DNA from 2 places in the Xanthobacter flavus genome. Region 2 is predicted to be linked to the other one. Evidence: riboswitches for the same ligand, from Rfam matches in the RefSeq annotation. Region 2 holds a riboswitch; the other holds the start of a gene.
What was found. A riboswitch is a leader RNA that binds a small molecule or an ion and turns the genes downstream of it on or off. The one in region 2 is predicted to bind thiamine pyrophosphate.
Positions count from the first base shown of each region.

Region 1: linked by a shared signal. The riboswitch ahead of thiC (phosphomethylpyrimidine synthase ThiC) and the one ahead of thiO (glycine oxidase ThiO) in region 2 are both predicted to bind thiamine pyrophosphate.

Region 1 covers NZ_JAGGML010000001.1:4,505,881-4,513,577, reverse strand. Annotated here, with positions in the region: gene J2126_RS21325 (thymidylate synthase) at 1-692, opposite strand, end outside; gene J2126_RS21320 (hypothetical protein) at 1,000-1,299, shown strand; TPP riboswitch at 1,384-1,516, shown strand; gene thiC (phosphomethylpyrimidine synthase ThiC) at 1,598-3,472, shown strand; gene J2126_RS21310 (ornithine cyclodeaminase family protein) at 3,572-4,510, opposite strand; gene J2126_RS21305 (hypothetical protein) at 4,651-4,935, shown strand; gene J2126_RS21300 (Ku protein) at 5,153-6,079, shown strand; gene ligD (DNA ligase D) at 6,095-7,697, shown strand, end outside.
Region 2 covers NZ_JAGGML010000001.1:1,139,017-1,146,713, reverse strand. Annotated here, with positions in the region: gene rpsA (30S ribosomal protein S1) at 1-1,664, shown strand, start outside; gene J2126_RS05575 (hypothetical protein) at 1,825-2,229, shown strand; gene J2126_RS05570 (carbonic anhydrase) at 2,349-3,101, opposite strand; gene J2126_RS05565 (thiamine phosphate synthase) at 3,194-3,793, opposite strand; gene J2126_RS05560 (thiazole synthase) at 3,831-4,622, opposite strand; gene thiS (sulfur carrier protein ThiS) at 4,676-4,882, opposite strand; gene thiO (glycine oxidase ThiO) at 4,888-6,093, opposite strand; TPP riboswitch at 6,082-6,181, opposite strand; gene J2126_RS05545 (Trm112 family protein) at 6,243-6,455, opposite strand; gene J2126_RS05540 (DMT family transporter) at 6,647-7,534, shown strand; gene J2126_RS05535 (aspartate-semialdehyde dehydrogenase) at 7,596-7,697, opposite strand, start outside.

The sequences.
Region 1 (7,697 bases), 3.4 Mb from region 2:
CGCAGGACGGGCAGCGCGCGCGGGGTGCGGGAAAGCTGCTCGCGGGCCTGATCGAGATGGTTCACATAGAGGTGCGCATCGCCCAGCGTATGGACGAAATCGCCGACGCCGAGCCCGGTCACCTGCGCCACCATGTGGGTGAGCAGGGCATAGGAGGCGATGTTGAACGGCACGCCGAGGAACACGTCCGCCGAGCGCTGGTAGAGCTGGCAGGAGAGCTTGCCCTCCAGCACGTAGAACTGGAACAGGCAGTGGCAGGGCGGCAGCGCCATCTTCGCCACGTCCGCCGGATTCCAGGCGGTGACGATGAGGCGTCGCGAATCGGGATTGCGGCGGATGTCCGAGACCACCTGCGCGATCTGGTCGATCACGCCGCCCTCTGGCGTCGGCCAGGAGCGCCACTGGTGGCCGTAGACCGGGCCGAGATCGCCGTTGGCATCCGCCCACTCATCCCAGATGGAGACGCCGTTCTCCTTCAGGTAGCGGATGTTGGTGTCCCCGGCGAGGAACCACAGAAGCTCGTGGACGATGGACTTCAGGTGCAGCTTCTTGGTGGTCACGAGCGGGAAGCCGGCCCCGAGGTCGAATCGCATCTGGTGGCCGAACACGGAGAGCGTGCCGGTGCCGGTGCGGTCGTCCTTGCGCACGCCCTCGTCGAGAATACGGCGCAGGAGCTGGTGGTAAGCTTCCATTAGGTATGTCCGGCCAAGATCAAGGCAGAGGGGCTCTCAAGCCTCACAAGGCTTTCGCCGAACCAGTCTAGCGCGCGGGCCGCAAGGCAGCCAGCCGCCGCCGGCGGGTGTCCACATATGCGCGCGAATAGGGTTGTCCGTTTCCTGATGCCATGCCGCCCCTGGGGAAGCTGTGGCGGGAGGGGCAGATAGCGGAAAAGTGAGTGATTTCCGCTGCGTATGACCTTCGGACACCCCCTATTTCGCCACGCGGCGGCCGTATTAGGCCATCACTTAACGCTCAGATTGACGATCAAGGGCAAACGATATGAGTTCCCAGACCACCCTCCAGCAGACCACCCTCCAGGCCGCGCTGATGGATGTTCGCGCCTATCTGGCGCAGCTGGCGCAGGCCGAGGACTTCCGCAACGAGGCCGCGTGGGAAGCCGGTTCCAGCTGCGCCGAGGAGCACGCCGCCAGCGACGCCCTCACGAGGCTCGACGAGGCGCTCCGCCAGATCAAGGCCGAGGCCCGCCCGCGCAAGCATGAACGGTCGGCCAAGGACGAGCGGATGTCATCGCGCGGTCACGAGCGGGTGGGCCTGCACCACGCCCACATCGCGGCGTAACGCTCGCCGTCATCGGCGTGACCGTCCCCCATGCGTTCGCTGCGGTGCAGCGTTGACATTGGGCTTTCGTATACATCACAGTGGCCTTGTTCCAAGGGGGGCCCCGGAAGGGGCTGAGATATCGCAAGTTCGCGGAATTCATCTTCCGCGGCGCCGCGATGACCCTTCGAACCTGATCCGGGTCATACCGGCGAAGGGATCGGAACTTGTGCTTACCGGCGCTCAGCGTCGTCCCGCACCCGTCTCCTAGCTCACACCCCGGTTCTCGTTGAAAGCGCAAGCTGAACGGAGATCCGCAATGCTGGACGAAGCCTCGACGTCCTCCCTGAAAGTCACCACCGGGCCGCTGCCCCATTCCCGCAAGGTGTTCGTGTCCGCCACCCGGCCGGACGTGCGTGTCGCCATGCGCGAGATCGGGCTGTCCGATCCGTCCGAGCCGCCGGTGAAGGTGTACGACACCTCCGGCCCCTATACCGATCCGCAGTCCGTCATCGACCTCACCAAGGGCCTGCCGCAGCTGCGCGCCCAGTGGATCCGCGAGCGCGGTGACGTGGAAGAGGTGGACGGCCGGGCCTTCAGGCCCGAGGACGATGGCCTGAAGGCCGGCCAGTCCTCCACCCTGCCGCAGTTCGATCTTTCCGGCCGCAAGCCGCTCCGCGCCAAGGCGGGCAAGCGCCCGACCCAGATGGCCTATGCCCGCGCCGGCATCATCACGCCGGAGATGGAATATGTCGCCGCCCGCGAGAACCTCGCCAAGGTGAACGGCGGCGCCCATCCGCACCATCAGGCCATGGGCCTCGGCGCGGCGATCCCCGCCGAGATCACGCCCGAGTTCGTGCGGCAGGAAGTGGCGCGCGGCCGCGCCATCATCCCCAACAACATCAACCACCCCGAAACCGAGCCGATGGCCATCGGCCGGAACTTCCTCGTGAAGATCAACGCCAATATCGGCAATTCCGCCGTGACCTCGGGCGTGGCGGAGGAGGTGGACAAGCTGGTGTGGGCCACCCGCTGGGGCGCCGACACGGTGATGGACCTGTCCACCGGCAAGAACATCCACACCATCCGCGAATGGATCATGCGCAACTCGCCGGTGCCCATCGGCACCGTGCCGCTCTATCAGGCGCTGGAGAAGGTGAACGGCGTCGCCGAGGATCTCACCTGGGAAGTCTTCCGCGACACGGTCATCGAGCAGGCCGAGCAGGGCGTGGACTACATGACGGTGCACGCCGGCGTGCGCCTGCCCTTCGTGCCGCTCACCGCCAACCGCGTCACCGGCATCGTCTCGCGCGGCGGCTCCATCATGGCCAAGTGGTGCCTCGCGCATCACCGCGAGAGCTTCCTCTACGAGCATTTCGAGGAGCTGTGCGAGATCCTCGCCCAGTATGACGTCTCCTTCTCCCTCGGCGACGGCCTGCGCCCCGGCTCCATCGCGGACGCCAACGACGCGGCGCAGTTTGCGGAACTTGAAACCCTTGGCCAGCTCACCGAGATCGCCTGGAAGTATGATTGCCAGGTGATGATCGAAGGCCCCGGCCACGTGCCGCTGCACCTCATCCGCGAGAATGTGGAGAAGCAGCTCAAGGTCTGCCACGAGGCGCCGTTCTATACCCTCGGCCCGCTGGTGACGGACATCTCCCCCGGCTACGACCACATCTCCTCCGCCATCGGCGCGGCGATGATCGGCTGGTTCGGCACGGCGATGCTCTGCTACGTCACGCCGAAGGAGCATCTGGGCCTGCCCGACCGCGACGACGTGAAGACCGGCGTCATCTCCTACAAGATCGCCGCCCACGCCGCCGATCTCGCCAAGGGCCACCCGGCGGCGCGCATCCGTGACGATGCGCTCTCCCGGGCCCGCTTCAGCTTCCGCTGGCGCGACCAGTTCGCGCTCTCGCTCGACCCGGAGACGGCCGAGCGCTTCCACGACGAGACGCTCCCCGCCGAGGGGGCCAAGGTGGCGCACTTCTGCTCCATGTGCGGGCCGAAGTTCTGCTCCATGAAGATCTCGCAGGAGCTGAAGCTGGAAGCCGGCGACATCGCCCGCGCCCAGGCCGACAACCTCGCCTCCGCGGGCATGGCCGAAATGGCCCAGAAGTTCCGCGACGGCGGCGGCCTGATCTACACGCCCGCTCCCGAAGTCGCCCCTCCCCCGCCCGCCGCGGCGGAGTGAGCGGCACCTGAGCGTCGCCCTCCGGCGGGACCGGAGGGCCTTTTCTTCCCGCTTGAGCCATTGGCGGAGGGCCCGGCTTTTCCCGGCCCTCCGCCGGCCCTATCGCCGACGCGCCACCAGCTCGGCCGCCACCAGATCCTCGATGGCCGCGCCCACGGACTTGAAGACCGTTATGGCGTCCGCGTCCGTCCGCCCTTCCTTACTGCCGGCGCATAGCTCGTAGAGGTCGGCCTTCACCTGATCGGTGGACCACACCCCAGCCGCCGCCGGCAGCAGCAGGTCGCCGGCCTCGCCGAGGGCGCCGGCATAAGTGTCCACATAGACATCGCTGGCGCGGATGAGCGCATCGTCGCTCTCGCGCATGGTGGGGGTGAAGGCGCCCACGAGGTCAACATGGGTGCCCGGCCGCACGTCCCGCCCCAGCACCAGCGGCACGTCGGAGGTGGTGGCGCTCGTGATGATATCGGCGGCAGCGACGGCGGCGGACAGGTCGGGCGCGGGCTCGGCCGGCAGGCCTAGTGCCTTCAGCCGATCCGCCATGGCGGCGGCGCGCTCCGGCACGCGGCCCCACACCAGCACGCGGCGGATGGGCCGCACGGCGCAATGGCCCTGCGCCAGCTGGAAGGCGAGATGGCCGGTTCCGACCACCGTCAGCGTCTGGCTGTCCATCCGCGAGAGGAAGGTGGAGGCGAGCGCGGAGGTCGCGGCCGTCCGCCGGTTGGTGAGCGCATCCGCCTCGATGACGGCGGTGGGCACGCCGGTGGTGCCGTCGAACAGGGTATAGATCCCGTGCACCGCTCCGAGGCCCCTGGCGCCGTTGGCGGGAAACACATTCACCAGCTTCACGCCGAACACCGCGCCGGGCCGCCACGCCGCCATGGTGAGGAGCCGGCCGGGCGTCTCGTCCGTGCCGACGTGATGGACACCGCGCACCGGCGATTCCACCTCCGCCGCCGCGAAGGCCGCCCGGAGCGCCGGCACGAGGCGCTCATAGGTCAGCGCCGCCTCGACCTCGCCCGCATCATAGAACGCGATCATGCCGCCTCTCCCTTCCGGAAACCTCTTCTAGACCAAGAGCGGCCAAAGCGCCGCAACGGCGCAGGGGGCACAGGACGTTGCCGCGACCGCACGGAACCAAAGGGCGGCGCGGCCACTTGGTTCTGCAAAGGAGACCTTCGATGCACCACGATGCAGCGAGCCGCGGACCCATCCGCCATTTCCTCCACGAGGCCGGCAGCTTCTTCCACGCGCCGCCGGGCTCAGAGCCGATCCTCGAATGGCGCGCAAAGGCGGCAGGCAGCGAGGTGCTGATCTGCGACGGCATGCCCGTCGCGCGCCTCGACTGCCACGACCGCCGCTGGACGTGGCGGGTGCTGGATGACGCTTCCGCGCCGATCCGCGCGGGGTCCGAAGCCGAAGCCCGGCTGCTGGCGACCTTCTACGCGCGGCGGCTGCACGGTTGAGGCTCGGCCTCCATTTGCACCGGTGTCATCCCCCGGCTTGTCTGGGGGATCCACGGGACGACCGGGTCGAGTCCTTGATCTCCGGCACCGCTCTGGCGGCGGAGTGGATGGCCCGGACAAGCCGGGCCATGACTGTCCTTCAAGGGATGGCATTTTCCCTTGCCCCCGCCGCCGCGCGGGTGTGCTCTGACAGACGAAGCCTGCAACGAGGGGCGAGATGGCGCCACGGGCGAGCTGGAAGGGGTTTCTCACCGTCGGCGCGCTGAGCTGCGCTGTCGGGCTCTATGCGGCTGCCTCCACGTCCGAGCGCATCAGTTTGCACATGGTCAGCCGCAAGAGCGGCCACCGCCTGCGCCGGCAATATGTGGACGAGGAAACCGGCGAGCCGGTGGAAAACGACGCGCAGGTGCGCGGCTACGAAGTCGCCAAGGGCGAATACATCACCATCGAGCCCGAAGAAGCGGCGGCTGTTCTTCCGGACAACGACAAGACCATTTCCATCGACGCCTTTCTGCCCTGCGATGGCATCGATACGGTCTATCTCGACCGCCCTTATTTCCTGGCTCCGGTGGACGAGGCCGCCGCCGAGGTTTTCGAAATCCTCAAGCGCGGGATGGCGGCCCAGAAGGTCGCCGCGCTGGGCGAGGCGCTTCTGTTCCGCCGCGTGCGCCGGCTGCTCATCCGCCCGACCGAGGAAGGCGGCGCGCTGCTCGCCTCCACCCTCTCCTTCGATTACGAGGTGCGCTCGGCGCAGGAGGCGTTCGCCGACGTGCCGGAGGTGAAGATCACCGCCGAGATGCGCGATCTCGCCACCCACATCATCAAGACCAAGGCCGGCACATTCGACCCCATGGCCTATCAGGACCGCTACGAGAGCGCCTTGGCAGAGCTGGTGCGCGCCAAGATGGAAGGCAAGCCCCTCCCGAAGGCCCCGCCGCGCAAGGAAGAGAAGGTGGTGGACCTTCTTGAGGCCCTGCGCGCCAGCGCCAAGGCGACAGAGCGCACCAGTGCCAAAGCGACAGGGGGCGCGAGCGGGAAGGCTTCCGGCAGCGGCAAGAAAGCGCCGACCAAAGCCAAGGCCGGCAAGAACGCCGCCGCCGAAAAGCCAGCGCCATCCCGCAAGACCACCCGCAAGGCGAGCTGAGAGGCGAGCTGACCCATGGCCGACCTTGACCGCTACCGCGCCAAGCGCGACTTCGCCGCCACCCCCGAGCCCTCCGGCGCCGATAAGCGCAAGGGCAAAGGCGCGGCGATGCGACCGGAAGGCGTGTTCGTCATCCAGAAGCATGCGGCCCGTCGCCTGCACTATGACTTCCGGCTGGAGATGGACGGCGTGCTGAAGAGCTGGGCCGTCACCCGCGGCCCCAGCCTCGTGCCCGGCGAGAAGCGCCTCGCCGTGCATGTGGAGGACCACCCGCTGGACTACGGCGGCTTCGAGGGCACCATCCCCAAGGGCCAGTATGGCGGGGGCAACGTGATCATCTGGGATCGCGGCACCTGGACCCCCATCGGCGATCCGCACAAGGCCTATGCCAAGGGCCACATGGAATTCACCCTCGACGGCGAGAAGCTGCACGGCCGCTGGCATCTGGTGCGCATGGCGCCGCGCAACGGGGAGAAGAACGAGAACTGGCTCCTCATCAAGGCCGAGGACGCCTTCGCCCGCCCCGAGGACGCGCCCGACATCCTGGAGGAGGAGCCGCTCTCGGTCGTATCCGGCCGGGACGTGGCCGCCCTCTCACCGGATGATCCGCCGCCCCGGAAGCGCGCTGAAAAGCCGGCAGCCCGACCGGCCGCGAAGCGCACGCGGAAGACGCCCGCGAAGGCCACCGGCGCCGCTCCGGAGACGCCCGGTGCGAAGAGCGGCACGCCCGCGTCCCTCGCTCTCCCGAAAGGCGCCAAGAACGCCCCCCTGCCCGCCTTCGTGCCACCCGCCCTCGCCACTCTGGCGACCAAGGCCCCGGCCGGTTCCAGATACCTCCATGAGATCAAGTTCGACGGCTACCGCATCCAGGCGCGGGTCGAAAACGCGGCGGTGCGGCTCCTGACCCGCACCGGACTCGACTGGACCGATCGATTCGGCACCGGCATCCCTGCCGAACTCACCCGATTCCCCATCCGAACCGGCCTTTTCGACGGTGAAATCGTCGTCGAATCCGGCAATGGCGCCACCGATTTCTCCGCCCTTCAGGCCGATCTCTCGGAGGGCCGCAGCGACCGCTTCGTCTATTATGTCTTCGATCTTCTCCACCTCGACGGCCACGATCTGACACCCCTTCCCCTCAAGGATCGCAAGGACTTGCTGGAAAAGCTGGTGGGCGAAAACGGGGACAAGGTGCGCTACAGCGCCCATTTCGAGGACGACGGCGCGCTCGTCCTCTCCCACGCCTGCCGACTGAGCCTCGAAGGGGTGGTCTCCAAGCTGAAGAATGCCCCCTACCATAGCGGCCGGTCCCGTGACTGGATCAAGTCCAAGTGTCTGGAAAGACAGGAATTTGTGGTCGGCGGCTTCGTCCCGTCCACCACCTCGCGCACTGCCATCGGCTCGCTGGTGCTGGGCGTGTTCGAGAAGGGCAAGCTGCGCCATGTGGGACGGGTCGGAACGGGCTTCACCCAACGCGTGGCGGCCGACCTCTACAAGCTCCTAGCCTCTGAAAAGACTGATGTTTCTCCCTTCGCCGGCAAGCTGACCGCGGAGGAGACGCGGGGCGTCATCTTCGTCCAGCCGCTCCATGTCGCGGAGGTGGAATTCGGCGCCTGGA
Region 2 (7,697 bases):
GCCGTGCCGACACCAATGAAGGTTCGGTGGTCAAGGGCATCGTGGTCGCCATCGAGAAGGATCTGGCGATCATCGATATCGGCCTGAAGACGGAAGGGCGCGTGGCCCTGCGCGAGTTCGCCGGCCCCGGCCGCGAGAACGCCATCAAGGTGGGTGACGAGGTCGAGGTCTATCTCGAGCGCGTCGAGAACGCCATGGGCGAAGCCGTCCTCTCGCGCGACAAGGCGCGCCGCGAGGAGAGCTGGGTCAAGCTCGAGAAGGCCTTCACGGCCAACGAGAAGGTCTTCGGCGTGATCTTCAACCAGGTGAAGGGCGGCTTCACCGTCGATCTCGACGGCGCCGTGGCCTTCCTGCCGCGCTCCCAGGTGGACATCCGCCCGATCCGCGACGTCGGCCCGCTGATGCACAACCAGCAGCCTTTCCAGATCCTCAAGATGGATCGTCGCCGCGGCAACATCGTCGTCTCCCGCCGCACCGTGCTGGAAGAGACCCGCGCCGAGCAGCGCCACGAGCTGGTGCAGAACCTCGAAGAGGGTCAGGCCATCGACGGTGTGGTCAAGAACATCACCGATTACGGTGCGTTCGTTGATCTCGGCGGCATCGACGGCCTGCTGCATGTCACCGACATCGCCTGGCGCCGCGTGAACCACCCGACCGAGGTGCTCAACATCGGCCAGACGGTGAAGGTCAAGATCATCAAGATCAACCACGAGACCCACCGCATCTCGCTCGGCATGAAGCAGCTCCTGGGCGATCCCTGGGAGGGCATCGAGGCCAAGTATCCGGTGGAGGCCCGCTTCAAGGGTCGCGTCACCAACATCACCGACTACGGCGCGTTCGTGGAGCTGGAGCCCGGCATCGAGGGCCTCATCCACGTCTCCGAGATGTCGTGGACCAAGAAGAACGTCCACCCTGGCAAGATCGTCTCCACCTCCCAGGAGGTCGAGGTTCAGGTGCTGGAAGTGGATTCGGCCAAGCGCCGCATCTCCCTCGGCCTCAAGCAGACCCTCCAGAACCCCTGGGAGGCCTTCGCCGAGAAGTATGCGCCCGGCGCCGTGGTGGAAGGCGAGGTCAAGAACAAGACCGAGTTCGGCCTGTTCCTCGGCCTCGACGGCGATGTGGACGGCATGGTCCATCTCTCCGACCTCGACTGGAACCGTCCGGGCGAGCAGGTGATCGACGAATACCGCAAGAGCGACATGGTGAAGGCCGTGGTGCTCGACGTGGACGTCGAGAAGGAGCGCATCTCCCTCGGCATCAAGCAGCTGGCCGGCGATCCCTTCGCCGACGCGGGCGAGGTGAAGAAGGGCGCGGTCGTGACCTGCGAAGTCTCCGACGTGAAGGACGGCGGCATCGAGGTGAAGCTCACCGGCACCGATCTGTCCGCCTTCATCAAGCGCTCCGAGCTCGCTCGTGACCGCAACGACCAGCGCCCCGAGCGCTTCTCGGTCGGCGACAAGCTCGACGCCCGCGTCACCCTGTTCGACCGCAAGGCGCGCAAGGTGCAGGTCTCCATCAAGGCGATGGAAATCGCGGAAGAGCGTGAGGCCGTGGCCCAGTTCGGCTCGCAGGATTCGGGCGCTTCGCTCGGCGATATCCTGGGTGCCGCGCTGAAGCAGCGCGCCGCCGATGCCACCGTCGACGAGGTCGAGAAGGAGGACTGATCGCCACGCGCGATCGGATCGTCTGAAAGAACGAAGGGCCGGTGCATTGCACCGGCCCTTTTTTCAACCCGTGCGCCATTCGGACGCCGCCCGGCGTTCTTGTGCCGGGATCGGTGCGGACGTATCCCAGTCTTGCTGTCAAAAATCGGGAGGTTTTGCCATGAAGCGCAGGATGATTTCCCTCGGCGTCGTCGCCGCGGTCTCGCTCGCTGCCACGGGGTCGGCCTTCGCCCTCACCGGCAAGGAATTCCTTCGCAAGTACAACAAGGACAAGGACAGCACCGTCGAGATCGTCGAGGCCATCGACCTCGGGACCAAGGTGTTCAAGGCCATCAATCCCGACAAGGACAAGACCCTGGAGGCCGCCGAGACCAAGGGCCGGCTGTCCGACGAGGACTGGGCGCAGTTCAACAAGGACGGTGACAAGACGCTGGAGCTGGACGAGTGGCTCATCATCGTCCGCAAGCGCTTCAACGATGCCGATGCCAACAAGGACGGCAAGTTGACCGAAGCGGAGCTGGATGCCCCCGCCGGCCAGCAGCTCATTCTGCTCATCGCCAAGTGACGCGGGGCTGACGCGCGCCTGACGCGAGCGTGAGGGAGTCGGGGAGGGCGCGGCGTCCTTCCCCGATGGAAAGACGTGGGGCGCCCCCCATCGCGGCGCCTCCCGTCCCCTGCTTCGTCTCAGTTGAGGCGCAGAAGGAAACGTCGGTTCACCGCCTGCAGCGGGCGGGCGTTCATGGGGAAGATGGCGCGGAAGGCGTCGATATCCGCCTGCGCCACTTCGATGGGCGCCGCGAACACGTTCCAGTCCACGATTTCAGAGCAGGGCGGGGTGGTCAGCGACCCCTCGTAGCGATATGTGCCGCGGGCCGATGGCAGAAAGCCAGCCGGATTGAGCGGGGCGGCCAGCGTCTTGTCTCCGGCCGCGCGCGGCGCCGCCGCCATGATGGTGGAGAGAGCGGCATTGGCCGTGCCGGGCACCATGAAGACGCCCGCCACCAGAAGCCCGCCCTCGGGCGCCGCATGGACGAAATGCGCTTCCATGGCGCTGCGCTTGCCGTCCACGGCATGCTCGCTCGGCGCATGGAAGTGGAACTGCTTCAGCGCATAGGTCTTGCCGCCGAGGGTGGCGGTGCCGCCGTCCCCGGTCACGTCGGCCTGAATGGTGTGGCCATTGTTCACCACCTTGTAGGCGAACGGTTTCCACGCGAGCATGGGGCCGGCGCTCTCGGCTTTCACCGCGCCTTCAAGATTAATGGGCGACTGCTGGGTGCCGACCGAACAGGCGGAAAAGCCTTTCTCCAGCGAACCCCATTCCTGCGGGCCGCCATGGCCTTCGTACGTCCAGTGCGCGCCCTCGGAGGCGCGTGCGGCAGTGGCGCAAACGGGACAGGCAACCAAGCCCGCAAGCAGCGTGCGTCGATTTATGGTCATGGATTTCCCCCCTTGATCTGGCAGCGATCCGCCATGGTGAGGCTTATCAAAGTGGCGGGTGCGCGCCAAAGCTGAGTCCGCTCCGAATTGGATCAGATGGCGTGTGGGGGAATCCCTGCGAGGAGGGTCGCGACGATCGCCGCGGGGTCTTCCGCACGCATGATGCCGCCCATGACGGCGACGCCTTTCGCGCCAGCCCGGAAGCAGATCGGCAGGGTATCCGCGTCGATGCCCGCGAGGGCGATCACCGGCACCGACGAAGTGCGGGCAAAGGCTCCAAGGCCGGCCACGCCTAGAGCCGGGCCGTGCCCCGGCTTGGAGGTGGTAGGGAAAACCGGGCTGGCGGTGAGGTAGTCGAGGACGCCTGGCGCAGCCACAGCGGCTTCGGCGAGGCTGTGGGCGGAGAGGCCCACCAGCGCGTCGGGGCCGAGCAGCGCCCGGGCCGCCGCAGCATCCCCACCGCCGGACAGGTGCACGCCGTCGGCGCCAGCTGCGCGCGCCAGCTCCGGTGTCCCGTGGAGCGTCAGGCGCGCGCCCCATGGCGCGGTGACGATGCGCAGGCGGGCGACAAGCGCGATCTGTTCCGCTTTGGGAAGATCCTTCTCACGCAGGCTGATCCACCGAACGCCGCCGGCGCAGGCCGCGCCTACCACGTCCGCCAGATCGCCGCGCGCCAACGTGCGGTCGGTGATGAGCAGCAGCGGCGGCGATGGCAGGCGGGTCAGCGGGTCAGCTCCCGACGAGGCCGAATTCGGGGCTGGAGGCTTCGGCGTGAAGCTTGCGCGGAATGCGCCCCGCGAGGCGGGCGAGGCGGCCGCCCTCCACCGCGTGGCGGAAGGCGGTGGCCATGCGCACCGGATCAAGCGCCTTGGAGACGGCGGTGTTGAGCAGCACGGCGGCGCAGCCCAGTTCCATGGCCAGCGCCGCATCGGAGGCGGTGCCGATGCCCGCATCCAGCACCACCGGCACCGGGGAGCGGGCGCAGATCAGCTCGATCATGTGCGGGTTGGCGATGCCGAGGCCGGTGCCGATCATGGAGCCCAGCGGCATCACGGTGGCGGCGCCGAGATCGGCCAGCTTCTGGCAGGTGACCGGATCGTCGTTGCAATAGGGCAGTACGACGAAGCCGCGCGAGACCAGCTCTTCCGTCGCCTTCAGCAGTTCCTCCACATTGGGATAGAGCAGCTCGCGGTCGCCGATGACCTCCAGCTTCACCCAGTCCGTCTCCAGCGCCTCGCGGGCGAGCTCGGCGGTGAGCACCGCGTCCTTCGCTGTCTGGCAGCCGGCGGTGTTGGGCAGGATGTGGACGCGGCCAGTGAGCAGGTCCGTCAGGCTCTCCTCATAGCCGGCGAGGCTGATGCGGCGGATGGAGGCCGTCGCCATCTCGCTGCCCGAGGCGGCGAGCGCATCAAGGAACACCTTCTGGTTGGGATAGCCCGCCGTGCCCAGGAACAGCCGTGACGAGAAGGTGCGTCCGGCGATGACGAGGGGATCGGCGTTGGGAGTCTGGAACGCGCTCATGGTGCTTCTTCCCGGCGCCCATTCAGGAGCGCCCTGTTTTGTTGGGCCGGGGCTCAACCGCCCTGCTTGGCCTCGATGATCTCAACGGCGTCGCCTGCGGAAAGGCGCGCCTCGGTCCAGGTGCGGCGGGGCACCACCGCGCCGTTCACCGCCACCGCGATGCCCTTGCGCTCCGGCTCCAGCCCTTTGGCGACGAGCAGGTCGGCGACGGTGGCCACGGGATGGGCCTCCTCGGCGCCGTTCACCTTCAGGGCCAGCATGGTGCTCACTCCGCCGCCGCGCGCGGCGGGCCGAAGCGCTCCGCGCCGAAGGGCAGGGCGACATCCGCCATTGTGCCGCCGAGGATGTGGTCGGCGATCACCTGCGTGGTCACCGGCAGCAGCAGGATGCCGTTGCGGTGGTGGCCGGTGGCGTAGACGAGGCCGTCCACCTCCGGGCTCGGGCCGAGGATGGGCGCGTCGTCCCGGCTACCGGGGCGGAAGCCGACCCATTGCTCGACGATGCTCAATTCCTCCAGCGTCGGCAGCGCCCGCCACGCATGGGTGAGCAGCGCCAGCTGGCCGCCGGCCGTCAGGTCCGTGTCGAACCCCTTCTCCTCGGTGGTGGCGCCGATGATGAGACGTCCGTCGCGCCGAGGCACGAGGTAGGAGCCCGGTGCCCACAGGACATGGGAGAGGATGGGCGCGGCCGGGTCCATGCGCAGGGAGAGCATCTGGCCCTTGATGGGGCGCACCGGCAGCGGCGTCGCCGGGGTGATGTCCACGCCCCGGCTCCAGGCGCCGGCCGCGAGCACCACCACGTCGGCGGCATGGTGCGTCTCGCCCGTGACGACGCCGGTGGCGCGGCCGCCGGCCGTCTCCACCCGGCTGACCGGGGTGTGTTCGTGGAGCCTCGCGCCAGCCTTGAGGGCGGCGATCTTCAGCGCGGCCGCCACCTTGCGGTTGTCGACTTGGTGGTCCTGCGGGCTCAGCACGCCGCCGGCGAGGCGTGGCGCCAGATAGGGCTCGCGTCGGCGGACCTCGGCGGCGCTGAGCCACTGGACGGGCAGGCCCAGCCCCTGCTGGAAGGCGAAGAGGTGGCGCAGCTTGGCGAGGTCATCCGCCGTGAGGGCGATGGTGATCGTGCCTTCGGTGCGCAGGTCCACCGGCTCGCCGGAGATGCGCTCCAGCTCCGCGGCGAAGGCGGGCCAAAGGGTCTGGCTGGCGCGGGTGAGGGGGAGCAGGCCTTCCTCGCCCGGCTCGGCCTCGGCGCAGGCGGCGAGCATGCCGGCGGCGGCGCGGCTCGCGCCTTGCCCGGTCTCGCCGGCATCGAACAGGTCCACCGGGCAGCCGGCGTCCGCGAGGCGCCATGCGAGGGCGAGGCCGATGACGCCGCCGCCAACGATCGCCACACGGGGCTTCACCTTGCCTGCCGATCCGGAGCCGGCTTGCGACGATGGTGCGGAAACAAACTGCGACAAGCTCTCGCTCATCGGCATCTCCCTACGCTGGCATGATCCAGACAGGTTCGATGGGTATAATCTCAGCCGCGCATGATGCGCGGCACCCCAGGCCGTATCTGTTATTTACTCACGCCGGCCGCAGAACTGCAAGGGGCGGGGCGCCGGGAATGGCCCGGACCTCAGCGGTTGAGTTCGCTCTCGTCCAGCTGGCGGGCCTCGTCGGCGAGCATGATCGGGATGCCGTCCCGGATGGGATAGGCGAGGCGCGCTGCGCGGGAGACCAGCTCCTGGCGCTCGCGATCATATTCCAACGGCCCCTTGGTGAGGGGGCAGACCAGGATTTCGAGCAGCTTGGGGTCGACGTCATGGCCGGGACGCTGGGACTGGATCATGTTCTCGCTCTTCAGGGCCGCGCGCTGGGATGGCACGGGTTCGGCGGCGCGCCACCATAGCGGCGACGGTGCCGCCTTTCACCTGCGTTTTTCGCGCCATCACGGTTCCTGATGGTCATATCAAGCGGTTTCGCTGTCTTTTCAGCTGCACACGTCCTAATGAAGCGGCCCTGAACAGCGCCGGGAGCCGCATGGATCGACGTCTGGCCATAGGGCTTCTTCTCGGCTTCGTCGCGGTGGTGATGTTCGGCGCGACGCTGCCGCTCACGCGGTTTGCCCTGCACGATTTCAGCCCCTCCTTCATCAGCTTCGGCCGCGCGGCCCTCGCAGGTTTCGCGGCGCTGGGGCTGGTGCTGGTGATGCGCCGGCCGTGGCCGTTCGGCCAGCGCGCGGTGCTGTGGCGCCTCGCTGTCTCCTCCGCGTGCCTGATTTTCGTGTTCCCGCTGGCCATCGGCGTCGCCACCCAGACGGTGCCGGCGGCCCATGGCGGCATCGTCCTCGGCCTTTTGCCCCTGTGTACGGCGATCGCCGCCATGCTGCTGGCCGGGGAGCGCCCGGGCCTCGGCCTGTTCGCCGCGAGTGCGGTGGGCGCGGGGCTGGTGGTGGCCTTCGCCTTGCGCAACGGCGCGGGCGGCGCGCTGGGGATGGGCGACAGCCTGCTCTTCCTCGGCGTCATCGCCTGCGCCATCGGCTATGCCGTCTCGGGTGGCCTCGCGCGCACCATGTCGGGGTGGGAGGTGATCGCCTTCATGCTGATCCTCTGCCTGCCGGTGACGCTGCCGCTCGCGCTCCTCACCTTTCCATGGGGCGGGGCGGGGGACGTTGCGGGCGCCTCCTGGGCGGCGCTGGTCTATCTTGGCCTGTTCAGCCAGCTCATCGGCTTCTTTTTCTGGAACGCCGGTCTCGCCACAGGCGGCATCGCCCGCGTCGGGCAGATGCAGTTGCTGCAAACCTTCGTGACGGTGGGCCTCGCCTGGCCGATCAATGGCGAGGTGCCGGACGCCGAGACCATCGCCTTCGCCGCCGGCGTGGCGCTGGTGGTGGCCGTGGCGCAGCGCACGCGCTCCCGGCCGCGCTGACCCCCAAAAGCAAACGGCCCGCCGAAGCGGGCCGTCCGTCACTCTCAAAGTGTTGAAACGCTCACGCCGCCTTGGAACGGGCGGTGATGAGCTTGCGGTTCACCAGAACCTCGGCAATCTGCACCGCGTTCAGCGCGGCGCCCTTGCGCAGATTGTCCGACAC